DNA from 3 places in the Buttiauxella sp. WJP83 genome. Region 3 is predicted to be linked to each of the others. Evidence: predicted binding sites of a transcription regulator. Region 3 holds the regulator's gene; each other region holds the start of a gene.
The links. The regulator Fur, encoded in region 3, represses iron uptake genes when iron is present. The targets are predictions, from matches to a motif close to ATAATAATGAGAACNACTATCAA.
Positions count from the first base shown of each region.

Region 1: bfd (bacterioferritin-associated ferredoxin) is a predicted target of Fur. The motif match lies at 2,000-2,022, and genes of this name have one in related genera.
Region 2: OH773_RS09370 (TonB-dependent siderophore receptor) is a predicted target of Fur. The motif match lies at 1,468-1,490, and genes of this name have one in related genera.

Region 1 is NZ_CP110080.1:378,705-382,883, reverse strand. It holds gene rplC (50S ribosomal protein L3) at 1-2, opposite strand, end outside; gene rpsJ (30S ribosomal protein S10) at 34-345, opposite strand; gene OH773_RS22390 (prepilin peptidase) at 733-1,239, shown strand; gene bfr (bacterioferritin) at 1,223-1,699, opposite strand; gene bfd (bacterioferritin-associated ferredoxin) at 1,771-1,965, opposite strand; gene tuf (elongation factor Tu) at 2,107-3,291, opposite strand; gene fusA (elongation factor G) at 3,364-4,179, opposite strand, start outside.
Region 2 is NZ_CP110080.1:2,021,303-2,025,481, reverse strand. It holds gene treA (alpha,alpha-trehalase TreA) at 1-1,297, shown strand, start outside; gene OH773_RS09370 (TonB-dependent siderophore receptor) at 1,574-3,751, shown strand; gene OH773_RS09365 (FRG domain-containing protein) at 4,111-4,179, opposite strand, start outside.
Region 3 is NZ_CP110080.1:3,347,125-3,351,303, forward strand. It holds gene ybfF (esterase) at 1-772, shown strand, start outside; gene ybfE (LexA regulated protein) at 908-1,189, shown strand; gene fldA (flavodoxin FldA) at 1,341-1,871, shown strand; gene fur (ferric iron uptake transcriptional regulator) at 2,154-2,606, shown strand; gene chiQ (ChiQ/YbfN family lipoprotein) at 2,697-3,023, opposite strand; gene chiP (chitoporin ChiP) at 3,071-4,179, opposite strand, start outside.

The DNA.
Region 1 (4,179 bases), 1.7 Mb from region 3:
ATTGTTTCAACCTCTCAATCGTCAATGACCTGATTAACCCAGGCTGATCTGCACGTCTACACCAGCAGCCAGATCCAGACGCATCAGAGCATCAACGGTTTTCTCAGTTGGCTCAACGATGTCAACCAGACGCTTATGAGTGCGAATTTCGTACTGATCACGCGCGTCTTTGTTGACGTGCGGGGAGATCAGAACGGTAAAGCGCTCTTTGCGGGTCGGCAGCGGGATCGGACCACGGACTTGCGCACCAGTGCGCTTAGCAGTCTCGACGATTTCCGCAGTTGATTGATCGATCAGACGATGATCAAACGCTTTAAGGCGGATACGGATTCTTTGGTTCTGCATGAGACCAGAGCTCCAATTGTTTTATAAACGAAATGATTACTCCCCGTACCCATTACGATTGATGGGCGAGTGTAACCGTTCTTACGTTGCCCCCCAATTGGGAGCGTTGTCTGGTAGACGAAACATCTACCGGGTTCATATCGAACCAGCCGTCAATTAAGACAGGCCCGCGCATTATACGTAAATCTGCCCCTTACGCAAGTCATGGATACGAATTAAACAATCTTTTATGTAAGGTTACGGTTCGCCTTCCACTGGCTTAGTAAAAGATGTTGTTTAGAAAATTCTCTATGGAACTTCACTCGAAACGCCTCAAGCACCATTTTGCTTTACGTAATTCATTCCTTTAGCGTTCAAGCTCATCTTGCTTGAGATTGGTTAATCGCTATGCCCTCTTCCCTTTTAGTATTTCTTTTTATTGGCCTGCACATAGCTTTCCTGCTCCGCCTGGCTTGGGTCGACTATCACTGCATGCTCCTACCGGATAGGTTGACGTATCCGTTGTTGTGGTCTGGGCTACTGTACCAAGTCTGTTTTTCTCCGGACCATTTATTAGAATCTGTAGAAGGTGCAATGGTTGGTTACTTGAGTTTATGGGTGCTTTACTGGGTTTACTTTTTATTGCGCAATGTCGAGGGTATTGGGTATGGGGATATGAAGCTTTTGGCAGCACTGGGGGCATGGCATGGGTGGCAAAGTCTGGGATGGATTATATTTGCTGCGGCAACGTCTGGATTAGTATGGGCTCTAGTCAGAAGAGTGTCTTTGAAAAATCACGTTTCACTGACTACCACTCCGCTATCCTTCGGACCAAACCTTGCGATAGCGGGTGGTTCCATAGGCTGGATATGTTCTTCCTTCCCACAGTTTAAAGAACTCAGTTTCCTTCTTTGATTTGCGACTGAAGGTAATTCTGCAAACCAATTTTAGAGATGAGATCCAATTCAGTTTCCAACCAGTCAATATGATGCTCTTCTTCAGTAAGAATTTGGATCAGCATATCGCGACTGACATAGTCATGGATGGTATCCGCGTAAGCAATCGCCTCACGCAAATCTTTAGCACCTTCCAATTCTAGTTTGAGGTCTGACTGAAGCATTTCTTCGACATCTTCACCGATATGAAGTTTGCCTAAGTCTTGTAGGTTTGGAATACCTTCGAGGAATAAAATACGTTCGATATATTTATCGGCGTGTTTCATTTCATCAATGGATTCGTGGTATTCAACTTCATTGAGGCGCATTAAGCCCCAGTTTTTGAACATTCTCGCATGGAGAAAATACTGATTGATCGCGACAAGCTCGTTTCCCAATAATTTATTGAGATAATTTATAATCTTAGTATCACCTTTCATTTTTACTCCCTCCGCTTCCACTACATGAAGCGTAGATGTAGCACGGAGTAAGTCAAAAAAAAGTGAGCCTCTTAGGCAATCTCTTTAAATTCTGGGATCTGCAATAACTCTTCTTGCATGATTTCTCGAGCCGCACGAACACATTTGCCGCATTGATTTCCAACGGGCACAAACTTGCGAAGCTGTTGGAAAGATTGTGGATGAAATTGGCGAACTGCCTGCCGAATTTTTTTATCACTTACGCCATTACACAGACAAACGTACATAATCACTCCCGTTCAAATTACGCACAAAGTGTAAATGAGAATAGTTATGATTACAATAGCACGCGTATATTGGATTGATGTCTTTAAGGATAAAAAAAAAGAGCGCCTAAGCGCTCTTTTTCATACAAAAGGTATCAGCGATTAAGCGATAACTTTAGCAACAACACCCGCGCCTACAGTACGGCCGCCTTCACGGATTGCGAAACGCAGACCGTCGTCCATCGCGATTGGGTGGATCAGGGTAACAACCATTTTGATGTTGTCGCCCGGCATGACCATCTCAACGCCTTCTGGCAGTTCGATGGTGCCAGTCACGTCAGTTGTACGGAAGTAGAACTGTGGACGGTAGCCTTTGAAGAACGGAGTATGACGGCCGCCTTCGTCTTTGGACAGAATATAAACTTCAGATTCGAACTGAGTGTGCGGCTTGATAGAGCCTGGCTTAGCCAGAACCTGACCACGTTCGATTTCTTCACGTTTGATACCACGCAGCAGAACACCAACGTTCTCACCAGCACGGCCTTCGTCCAGCAGTTTGCGGAACATTTCAACGCCAGTACAGGTAGACTTAGCAGTCTCTTTGATACCAACGATTTCAACTTCTTCGCCAACTTTAACGATACCGCGCTCTACACGACCGGTAACAACTGTACCACGACCGGAGATAGAGAATACGTCTTCGATTGGCAGCAGGAATGGCTTGTCGATAGCACGTTCTGGTTCTGGGATGTAAGAATCCAGGAAACCAGCCAGCTCAACGATTTTAGCTTCCCACTCTGCTTCGCCTTCCAGCGCTTTCAGAGCTGAACCACGGATGATTGGAGTATCATCACCTGGGAAATCGTACTGAGACAGAAGTTCACGAACTTCCATTTCTACCAGTTCCAGCAGCTCTTCGTCATCAACCATGTCACATTTGTTCAGGAACACGATGATGTAAGGAACGCCAACCTGACGACCCAGCAGGATGTGCTCACGAGTCTGTGGCATCGGGCCATCAGTCGCAGCAACAACCAGGATAGCGCCGTCCATCTGAGCAGCACCGGTGATCATGTTTTTAACGTAGTCGGCGTGCCCTGGGCAGTCAACGTGCGCATAGTGGCGAGTCGGGGTGTCATATTCAACGTGGGAAGTGTTGATGGTGATACCACGAGCTTTTTCTTCTGGTGCGTTATCGATCTGGTCGAATGCACGAGCAGAACCACCGTAGGTTTTAGCCAGAACGGTAGTAATTGCTGCAGTCAGAGTAGTTTTACCATGGTCAACGTGGCCGATAGTACCGACGTTGACGTGCGGTTTTGTACGTTCAAATTTTTCTTTAGACACGGCTATATTCCTTACTGTTGCGCTCCCCCCTCAAGGAGAGAGCGCGGGATCAATGTTTTATAAACCCTGGGTTTATTTACCGCGGGCTTCAATTACGGCCTGAGCAACGTTGTTAGGCGCATCATCATACTTCAGGAATTCCATGGAGTAAGATGCACGACCTTTGGTCAGGGAGCGCAATTGAGTTGCGTACCCGAACATTTCAGACAACGGAACTTCAGCGTGAATCTGAACGCCAGTAGCGTTAGATTCCTGACCTTTCAGCTGACCACGACGACGGCTAAGGTCACCGATAACGTCACCAGTGTTCTCTTCTGGAGTTTCAACTTCAACCTTCATGATAGGCTCAAGCAGAACTGGTTTAGCTTTCTTAAAGCCATCTTTGAAGGCAATAGAAGCGGCCAGTTTAAACGCCAGTTCGGAGGAGTCAACGTCGTGGTAAGAACCGAAGTGCAGACGCACACCGAGATCTACTACTGGGTAACCCGCCAGAGGACCAGACTTAAGCTGCTCCTGGATGCCTTTATCAACAGCAGGGATGTATTCCGTTGGGATCACACCACCTTTGATGTCGTTGATGAACTCGTAGCCTTTCGGATTCGAACCCGGCTCCAGTGGGTACATGTCGATAACAACATGACCGTACTGACCACGACCACCAGACTGCTTAGCGTGTTTACCTTCAATATCGGTAACTTTCGCGCGAATCGCTTCACGGTAAGCAACCTGAGGTTTACCAACGTTAGCTTCAACGTTGAATTCACGCTTCATGCGGTCAACGATGATGTCGAGGTGAAGCTCACCCATACCAGCGATGATGGTCTGGTTAGTTTCTTCATCAGTCCATACGCGGAATGATGGATCTTCTTTAGCCAGACGGCCCAGAGC
Region 2 (4,179 bases), 1.3 Mb from region 3:
AGATGAATGGGATTCGCTGTTACCGTTGCCGAAACCGTATGTGGTGCCGGGTGGGCGTTTCCGCGAGGTCTATTACTGGGACAGCTACTTCACCATGCTTGGGCTTGCAGAAAGCGGGCACTGGGACAAAGTGCAGGACATGGTCGATAACTTTGCCCATGAAATCGACACCTGGGGGCATATTCCTAACGGCAACCGCAGTTACTATCTGAGCCGCTCACAGCCCCCCTTCTTTGCCTTCATGGTTAAACTGCTCGCTAGCCATAATGGCGACGAAACCTACACCAACTATTTACCTCAGCTGAAAAAAGAGTACGGCTACTGGATGCAAGGCAGTGAAACGCTGGAACCCGGTACTGAAAATCTTCGGGTGGTGAAACTCAAAGATGGCTCTGTGTTAAACCGTTACTGGGACGATCGCGACACGCCGCGTACCGAATCGTACCTGGATGACGTGACAACAGCGAAGAACAATCCCAATCGCCCGGCGACAGAAATTTACCGCGACCTGCGTGCAGCCGCCGCTTCGGGCTGGGATTTTAGCTCCCGCTGGATGGATAAACCCGAGCAACTGGGCACAATCCGTACCACCTCTATCGTGCCGGTGGATTTAAACGCCCTGCTCTTCCAGATGGAAAAAACCCTGGCCCACGCCAGCAGTGTGGCGAAAGACAGCACGGATGCCACGCAATATCAGCAAGCAGCAGATGCCCGCCAAAAAGCCATGGAAAAGTATCTCTGGAACGATAAACAAGGCTTCTATGCGGATTACGATCTCAAAACCCATGCTGCCCGTTCGCAACTGACGGCTGCGGCGCTGTTCCCGCTTTACGTGCATGTCGCGTCGAAAGATCGCGCGGATAAAATGGCTGCCCTCACCCGCTCTCAACTGCTGAAAGCCGGGGGTCTTGCCACGACCAATCTGAAAACAGGCCAGCAGTGGGATGCCCCAAATGGCTGGGCACCGCTTCAGTGGGTGGCCACCGAAGGTCTGCAAAATTACGGGCATAACGATCTGGCGATGGAAGTCTCCTGGCGATTCCTGACTAACGTGCAGCAGACCTATAACCGCGAGCAAAAACTGGTGGAGAAATATGACGTTTCGACCACCGGCACAGGCGGTGGCGGCGGTGAATATCCGCTGCAGGATGGATTCGGCTGGACTAACGGCGTCACATTGAAAATGCTCGATATGTTGTGCGCTAAAGAGAAACCGTGCGATTCAGCTCCGGATAAATTGCCTTCTGCAACACCGGGTCCGGTTAAAGACACTTCCGCAAAAACCGTCACTCAGTAATTCCTTTTACCCTCCTCTCCTGAAACGGGAGAGGCTGGGTACTCCGTATTTCAGCCGTTAAAGTATCCCCCTCTCTAAAGAACCCGCTCCACCGCTGCTAAAAACAATAATATTTTCATGGATTTTCATCGACACCCTGCCAATATTTGCACTTGAATCATCAAATAATAACGATAATAATTCGCATTCTTATAAACGCAGTGGTTTCACCTGAATTCACACCACTATTGCTGACGCAGATCGGCATAAAACAATACCTTCTTGGGAAAACATCAAATGAAACTGGCATTTACGGTAAAGCGTTCTGCTTTACTCTGCGCGCTTGCACTCGCGGCGCCCGCTTACGCACTCGCTGAAGACACCGTCATCGTCACCGCTACACCAGCGCAAACTTCCACCAGCCAAACCGAAGGTTATAGCGCGACAGTCAGCCGTGGCGCGACCAAAACCGATGAGCCGTTGATCACCACCGGCCAATCTATTTCGGTCATTACCCGCCAGCAAATCGAAGACCAGGGTGCGTTAACCGTAAACAGTGCGCTGAATTATACGCCGGGCGTGTTTACTGGCTTTGCGGGCGGCGCAACGCGTTATGACACCGTGGCACTGCGCGGCTTCCATGGCGGCGACGTCAATAACACCTTCCTTGATGGACTACGCCTGATGAGCGACGGCGGCAGCTACAACGTGATTCAGGTTGACCCATGGTTCCTGGATCGAATTGATGTAATTAAAGGACCCTCTTCGGCACTTTATGGCCAGACCATTCCTGGCGGCCTTGTTATGGAAACATCAAAGCGCCCGCAATTTATCGAAGAAGGCCACGTGCGTGCGATGGTCGGTAATAACAAAACCAACGGTACTGCATTTGATTACACCAATGCGATTAACGACGAATGGGCGTATCGCATTATTGGTTTAACCAAAAATAGCGACACTCAGTATGAGAAAACGCGCGACGAACGTTACGCGATATCCCCGTCCCTGCTATGGCAGCCGGGTGAGAATACCTCGCTGGTGCTACGCGCTTATCTGGAAAAAGATCCTTCAGGCGGATTCCATGGCTCTGTTCCGTCGGATGGTAGTCTCTATTCTTCCACGGGGCGCAAAATCAGCACCGGTTTCTCTGACGTTGAACCGGGCAATGACGCATTCAAACGCCACGAGCAGATTTATAGCTACGAGTTTGCGCACAGCTTTAATGACATCTGGGCGTTCCGCTCAAATGCCAGTTACACGCATTCGAACGTGGGCCTGAAACAGGCTTATCAGATTGGCTGGGCGGACGTGGCCCATGACGAACTGATGCGTTACTACAGCGGCGAAACTTCATCGCTGGACGCGTACGCCATCGATAACCAACTTGAAGCTGATTTTGCGACCGGCGAACTGGCTCACAAAGTGGTGCTCGGGGGTGAATTCCACAAATTCACCAACAATTTATCCGATGATTCCGCCTACACCACTAACCTCAATCCGTGGACCGGCGAGTCTGGTGGTCCTGGCGGTTTCTATTATTACGATCCGCGTGACCCCACTTACTCCACCATCAACCAGGGTCTGCTGACCAAAGCTGGTAAACGTCAATACGAACAGGCCGGTGTCTATTTGCAAGATGATATGCAGTGGGATCAATGGCATATGACGCTGTCTGGCCGTTATGACCACATCGTAACCAAGAGCCATATCGTCGCTAACGCGATTGATAGCGAAGTCACCGATAACCGTACCGATGACCACTTCAGCGGGCGCGCATCTTTGCTGTACGCCTTCACCAACGGTGTTTCTCCTTACATCAGTTACAGCCAGGCCATTACGCCGCAAGTGTTGCCTGATGCCGAAGGCAAACTGCTGAAACCCACTACCGCTGAGCAATATGAAGCGGGCGTAAAATATCAGCCGATCGGTACGGCGGATATGTACACCGCCGCGCTGTATGACCTGACGCAGAAAGACGTGGGTAACCGTGTGGTTCAAGGCAGTTACTACGAACCCGCCGGTAAAGTACATTCGCAGGGTGTGGAGCTTGAAGCGCGTTCTCAATGGCACCCACGTTTCTCAACCATCGCCGGGTACACTTACAACAAAGTACGCTTTAAAGATGCCATTGACGGTAACGATGGCAACACGCCATACGTCACGCCTGATCAGATGGCAAGCCTGTGGGGCATGTTCCAGGCCGACTTCGGCATCAGCCTGGGTTCGGGTATCCGTTATATAGGCAAGCAATGGGCGGATAATGAAAACACCCTGCGCGTACCGTCGGTAACACTGCTCGATGCCATGGTGCGTGCAGATATGGGCACGTGGACACCTTCGCTGAAAGGGGCTTTTGTACAAGTTAACGCCACGAACCTGACCGGCCGTGATTACGTTGCGGGCTGTTATGGCACGGGTTACTGCTATTGGGGCGCAGAGCGTTCTGTGATTGCCACTGTGGGGTATGATTTCTAAGGGTTATTGTGCAAAACGGCTCCAGTCAATGGGGCCGTTTCAAGAGAATATTTGTGTTAGTCACAGATAGATATGACTGTCAGCTAAGAGCGAGAAGCGGAAGTTGGCAATGCCAACAGCTACATGACTAACATTGAGGAATTTTAATCATTGGGGAGTAGGTCAAATGGACCAGCTCCCCATCCGCTAAGACTAACCGCAGTAACAACTTATGCTTTTGACCAGACCTATCGGTTGTTTATGACCGATTTCGACCCAAAGTCGCATGTGGATAATTTAAAGACTCATTGTGATTTGACCTGACAGTAGCTGTCAAATGAGTTTGAGCTACCACAGTTTATTGTGCTATTTAAGAGTGGCTATCGATGTCGAAAAGTGGTCACTCTTTCTGGATGCCTGCAATTTTCGATTAGGGCCGCGAGAAAATT
Region 3 (4,179 bases):
ATTGAATGCTCGCCTGCAAACTGCGCAACAATCGACTAGTAATTCCCCCATCGTCCTGATCCACGGTCTTTTTGGTAGCCTTGATAATCTGGGGGTACTGGCCCGCGATCTTGGACAAGAGCACACCTTGCTGCAAATTGATCTTCGCAATCACGGATTATCCCCACGCAGCCCTGAGATGAACTATGCCGCGATGGCGCAAGATGTGGTGGAAACGCTCGATGAATATGGTTTTGATAAAGCCATTATTATTGGCCATTCCATGGGTGGTAAAGTGGCGATGGCGTTAACCGCAATTGCCCCTGAACGCATCGAAAAATTAGTGCTGATTGATATCGCGCCTGTGGATTACCACGTCCGCCGCCATGATGAAATTTTCGCGGCAATTAATGCCGTCACTGATGCAGAAGCGAAAACTCGTCAACAGGCCGCAGCGGTAATGCGCGAACATATAGATGAAGAAGGCGTGATTCAGTTTTTGCTGAAGTCCTTTGCTGACGGTGAATGGAAATTCAATGTGCCAGTGTTGTGGGAACAATACGAAAATATTGTCGGCTGGCAAACTATCCCAACATGGAATGAACCGGCATTGTTTATCCGGGGCGGCGCGTCTCCTTATGTTGACGAATCGCACCGCGAAACACTGCTTGCACAGTTTCCGCAGGCACGCGCTCATGTGGTTGCCGGTGCCGGGCACTGGGTTCATGCCGAAAAACCTGATGCTGTTTTGCGCGCAATCCATCGTTTTATCGACGGAACAGCAGCAAACTGATTAAAAACAAACCGACTGGCCGTTAGATGCGGCTAACGCGTTGGCGCGCAAGCCATGCTGATGTATGATTGCGCGCTAAAATGCGCCAGAGCACCCCGCTCCGTGCCACCTGAATTCCCTGTCAGTAGTCTAATCATGGCAAAAGAACAAACGGACCGTACTACATTAGATCTGTTCGCGGACGAGCGTCGCCCCGGGCGACCAAAAACTAATCCGCTCACGCGTGATGAGCAACTGCGTATCAACAAACGCAACCAGCTCAAGCGCGATAAAGTACGCGGCCTTAAGCGAGTGGAGTTAAAGCTCAATAACGATGCAGTAGATGCACTTAATCATCTGGCTGAAGCGCGCAATATCAGTCGTAGTGAGTTGATTGAAGAGATTTTACTCGCACAATTGAAGCAGCATCTCAGTTAATTTTTATGCTGTAGCCCAGAATGTGATGTTGCAGTCTGTGCACATCAGGGTGATAGCAATTTCCGCAGCGCTTTGTGTTCTGCTATGATTGCCCTATCTGTGGCCGAATAGCAGCCACCATACCATTAAGTTTCAAGAGGTTATTTTACTCATGGCAATCGTAGGCATTTTTTTCGGCAGCGACACTGGTAACACCGAAAATATCGCAAAGATGATTCAAAAACAGCTCGGTAAAGACGTTGCTGAGGTGCATGACATTGCTAAGAGCAGCAAAGAAGACCTGGAAGGCTTCGATATCCTGCTTCTCGGCATTCCAACGTGGTATTACGGTGAAGCGCAATGCGACTGGGATGATTTCTTCCCGACGTTGGAAGAAGTTGATTTCAATGGCAAATTGGTCGCCCTTTTCGGCTGTGGCGACCAGGAAGACTACGCAGAATACTTCTGTGACGCGTTAGGGACTATCCGCGATATTATTGAACCGCGCGGTGCTGCTATCGTGGGTCACTGGCCAACTGCCGGTTACCATTTTGAAGCGTCTAAAGGTCTTGCTGACGACAATCACTTCGTAGGCCTGGCTATTGATGAAGATCGCCAACCTGAACTGACTGCACAACGCGTTCAACAATGGGTCAAACAGGTTTCTGAAGAACTGAACCTGGCTGATATCCTCAACGCTTGATGCTCGGTGTGACGCAGCGACCTGGCTGCGTCACATTGATAGATTATTCCGATTAAAATAATCGCTACAAATTTTTAACTTTTCAGTTTGTCCCTGTACAATGACCTCCTGACTAAATAGCTAACAAGGCAAATAAATCGCGACTCAGCCGCCATTTTTTAGCTTGATTATGCATAATACTTGCGGTTCCCATTTAGAATTGACAGTTCTATAATGAGACGCATTCATCTTAACGCTCACCCTGAGTCCGAGCGATCCGTTAAGCAACAGGACAATTTCCGCATGACTGACAATAATACCGCATTAAAGAAGGCCGGCCTGAAAGTCACGCTTCCACGATTAAAAATCCTTGAAGTGTTGCAGGGTCCGGTGAACCACCACGTCAGTGCGGAAGACTTATATAAACGTCTGATTGATATGGGCGAAGAGATTGGTCTCGCCACAGTTTATCGTGTACTAAACCAGTTTGATGATGCAGGCATTGTCACTCGTCATAATTTCGAAGGCGGCAAATCCGTATTCGAGCTGACACAACAGCATCACCACGACCATTTGATTTGCCTGGACTGCGGTAAAGTTATTGAATTTAGTGATGATTCAATCGAAGCCCGTCAGCGTGAAATCGCATCACGCCATGGCATTCGTCTGACTAACCACAGCCTGTATCTTTATGGTCACTGCGCTGAAGGTGATTGCCGTACCGACGAAAATGCACACGAAATCAGCGAAAAATAATCCGCACATTTGACCACGCTAACCCGGTGGTCAGATATAAAAAAACCGGTGAGGAAGCTCACCGGTTTTTTTATTGGCTGAACGCGACAATTATTTATTGTTAGCGCGAATTTCTTGCCAGATTTTATCGCATTTGGCTTTAACGGCTTGGTCATTACCGGTACGAGTTGCCTGGATGCAGTTCTGGTAATCCAGGGTACGAACGCTCTCTTTTTGTGCGAACTCCTGGTGTTCCTTCTCTTGACTCAACACATTCAAAACGCTTTGGCATGCCTGAATTTTATCAGGATTCCCTTCGGCGGTATTGATACAGGCGCTATAAGCCTGTTTCAGTTTTGAATCTTCTGGTGCTGTTTTAGGCTGTGCGCAGGCGCTCAAACCTAAAGCCATAACCGTAACCAAAATGATTTTTTTCATGTTCGATATCCTTAACAAAACCGGGCGCGTTAACGCCCGGAATCAAATCAGAAAATGGTAAACGGAGCGATGACTATGAACTTAACATCGCGCTCATCCTGGAAGATGTTGCCGTAACCACCGCCCCAGCTTGGGATGTCGGAGTGGTTGTCGTATTGAGTGAAGTGCAGTTTGAACAGGGTGCCCTTCGCACGACCATCCTGAACGGTGTACAACGCATCAAGGCTATACGCAGATTCTTTCAGACGATTGTCGGCATCGTAGTAGCCGTCAGTTGTTGGTTTAGAGCTTGGTTTAGCATCCCATGCGTAAACATAAGAAGCACCCACAGCCCAACCCGCCAGGTTCCAGTTGCTCAGGTCATACATCGCACCTGCGAACACTGATTTTTCACCGTTGGCGTTGAAGTCAGAACGGTTATCCCACCAGATATCCAGACGACCGTTAGAGGAGGCATAAGTAGGAGTCATACGTTGCAGGAAGTAACCCTGCTGGCCGTCTGCCTTAACAATCGTCCCTTCCAGGCGCAGGTCAACCTGGCCAGCCCGATATCCGAAAGTCAATGCCTGCAACCATGCAGTACCGTCATACAGATCGTTGACACTGCCGTCGGAGACTTTGTCACGTGTGCCGTAGAACTGATAGCTGGTTGACAGCGGGCTGCCAGCCACATCAAATTTGTAACTTGCTTTGGTGAAGTACTGATCGACATACCCTTGGGCCTGGCCGAATGCCGCTTCAAGAATCAGATTATTTTTGAAGTCATACTTCGCACCCAACGAGTGTAGATAATCAACATTGGTGTTTTTATCGTTCTGATAGAACTTGTCCATTTCCAGGTGCCATGGAGCTTTGTACTCGTTGGTCCACATGTAGGAGAAGCTCAGCGCACCGGCATCGGCATAATCAAAGTTTGCCCCAGCTTCAGCACCCTGATAAGTACCAGGCATGAAGCTCCAGTGTGGCGCTAACAGCGTTTGACCGGTTGGCTGGATGTAACCTGCACGAGCCCAAACGGGACCGTACTTGAATTTAGCTGCGGCTTTATAAAGACTCACCCCGCTCTTATCGCCGGAGTAATCTTCATCGTAAGCTTTGTTTGAAGAGGAAAATGCGATTTCGTTCGGGTGGCCGCTGTTGCCATTTTCTGCCATTT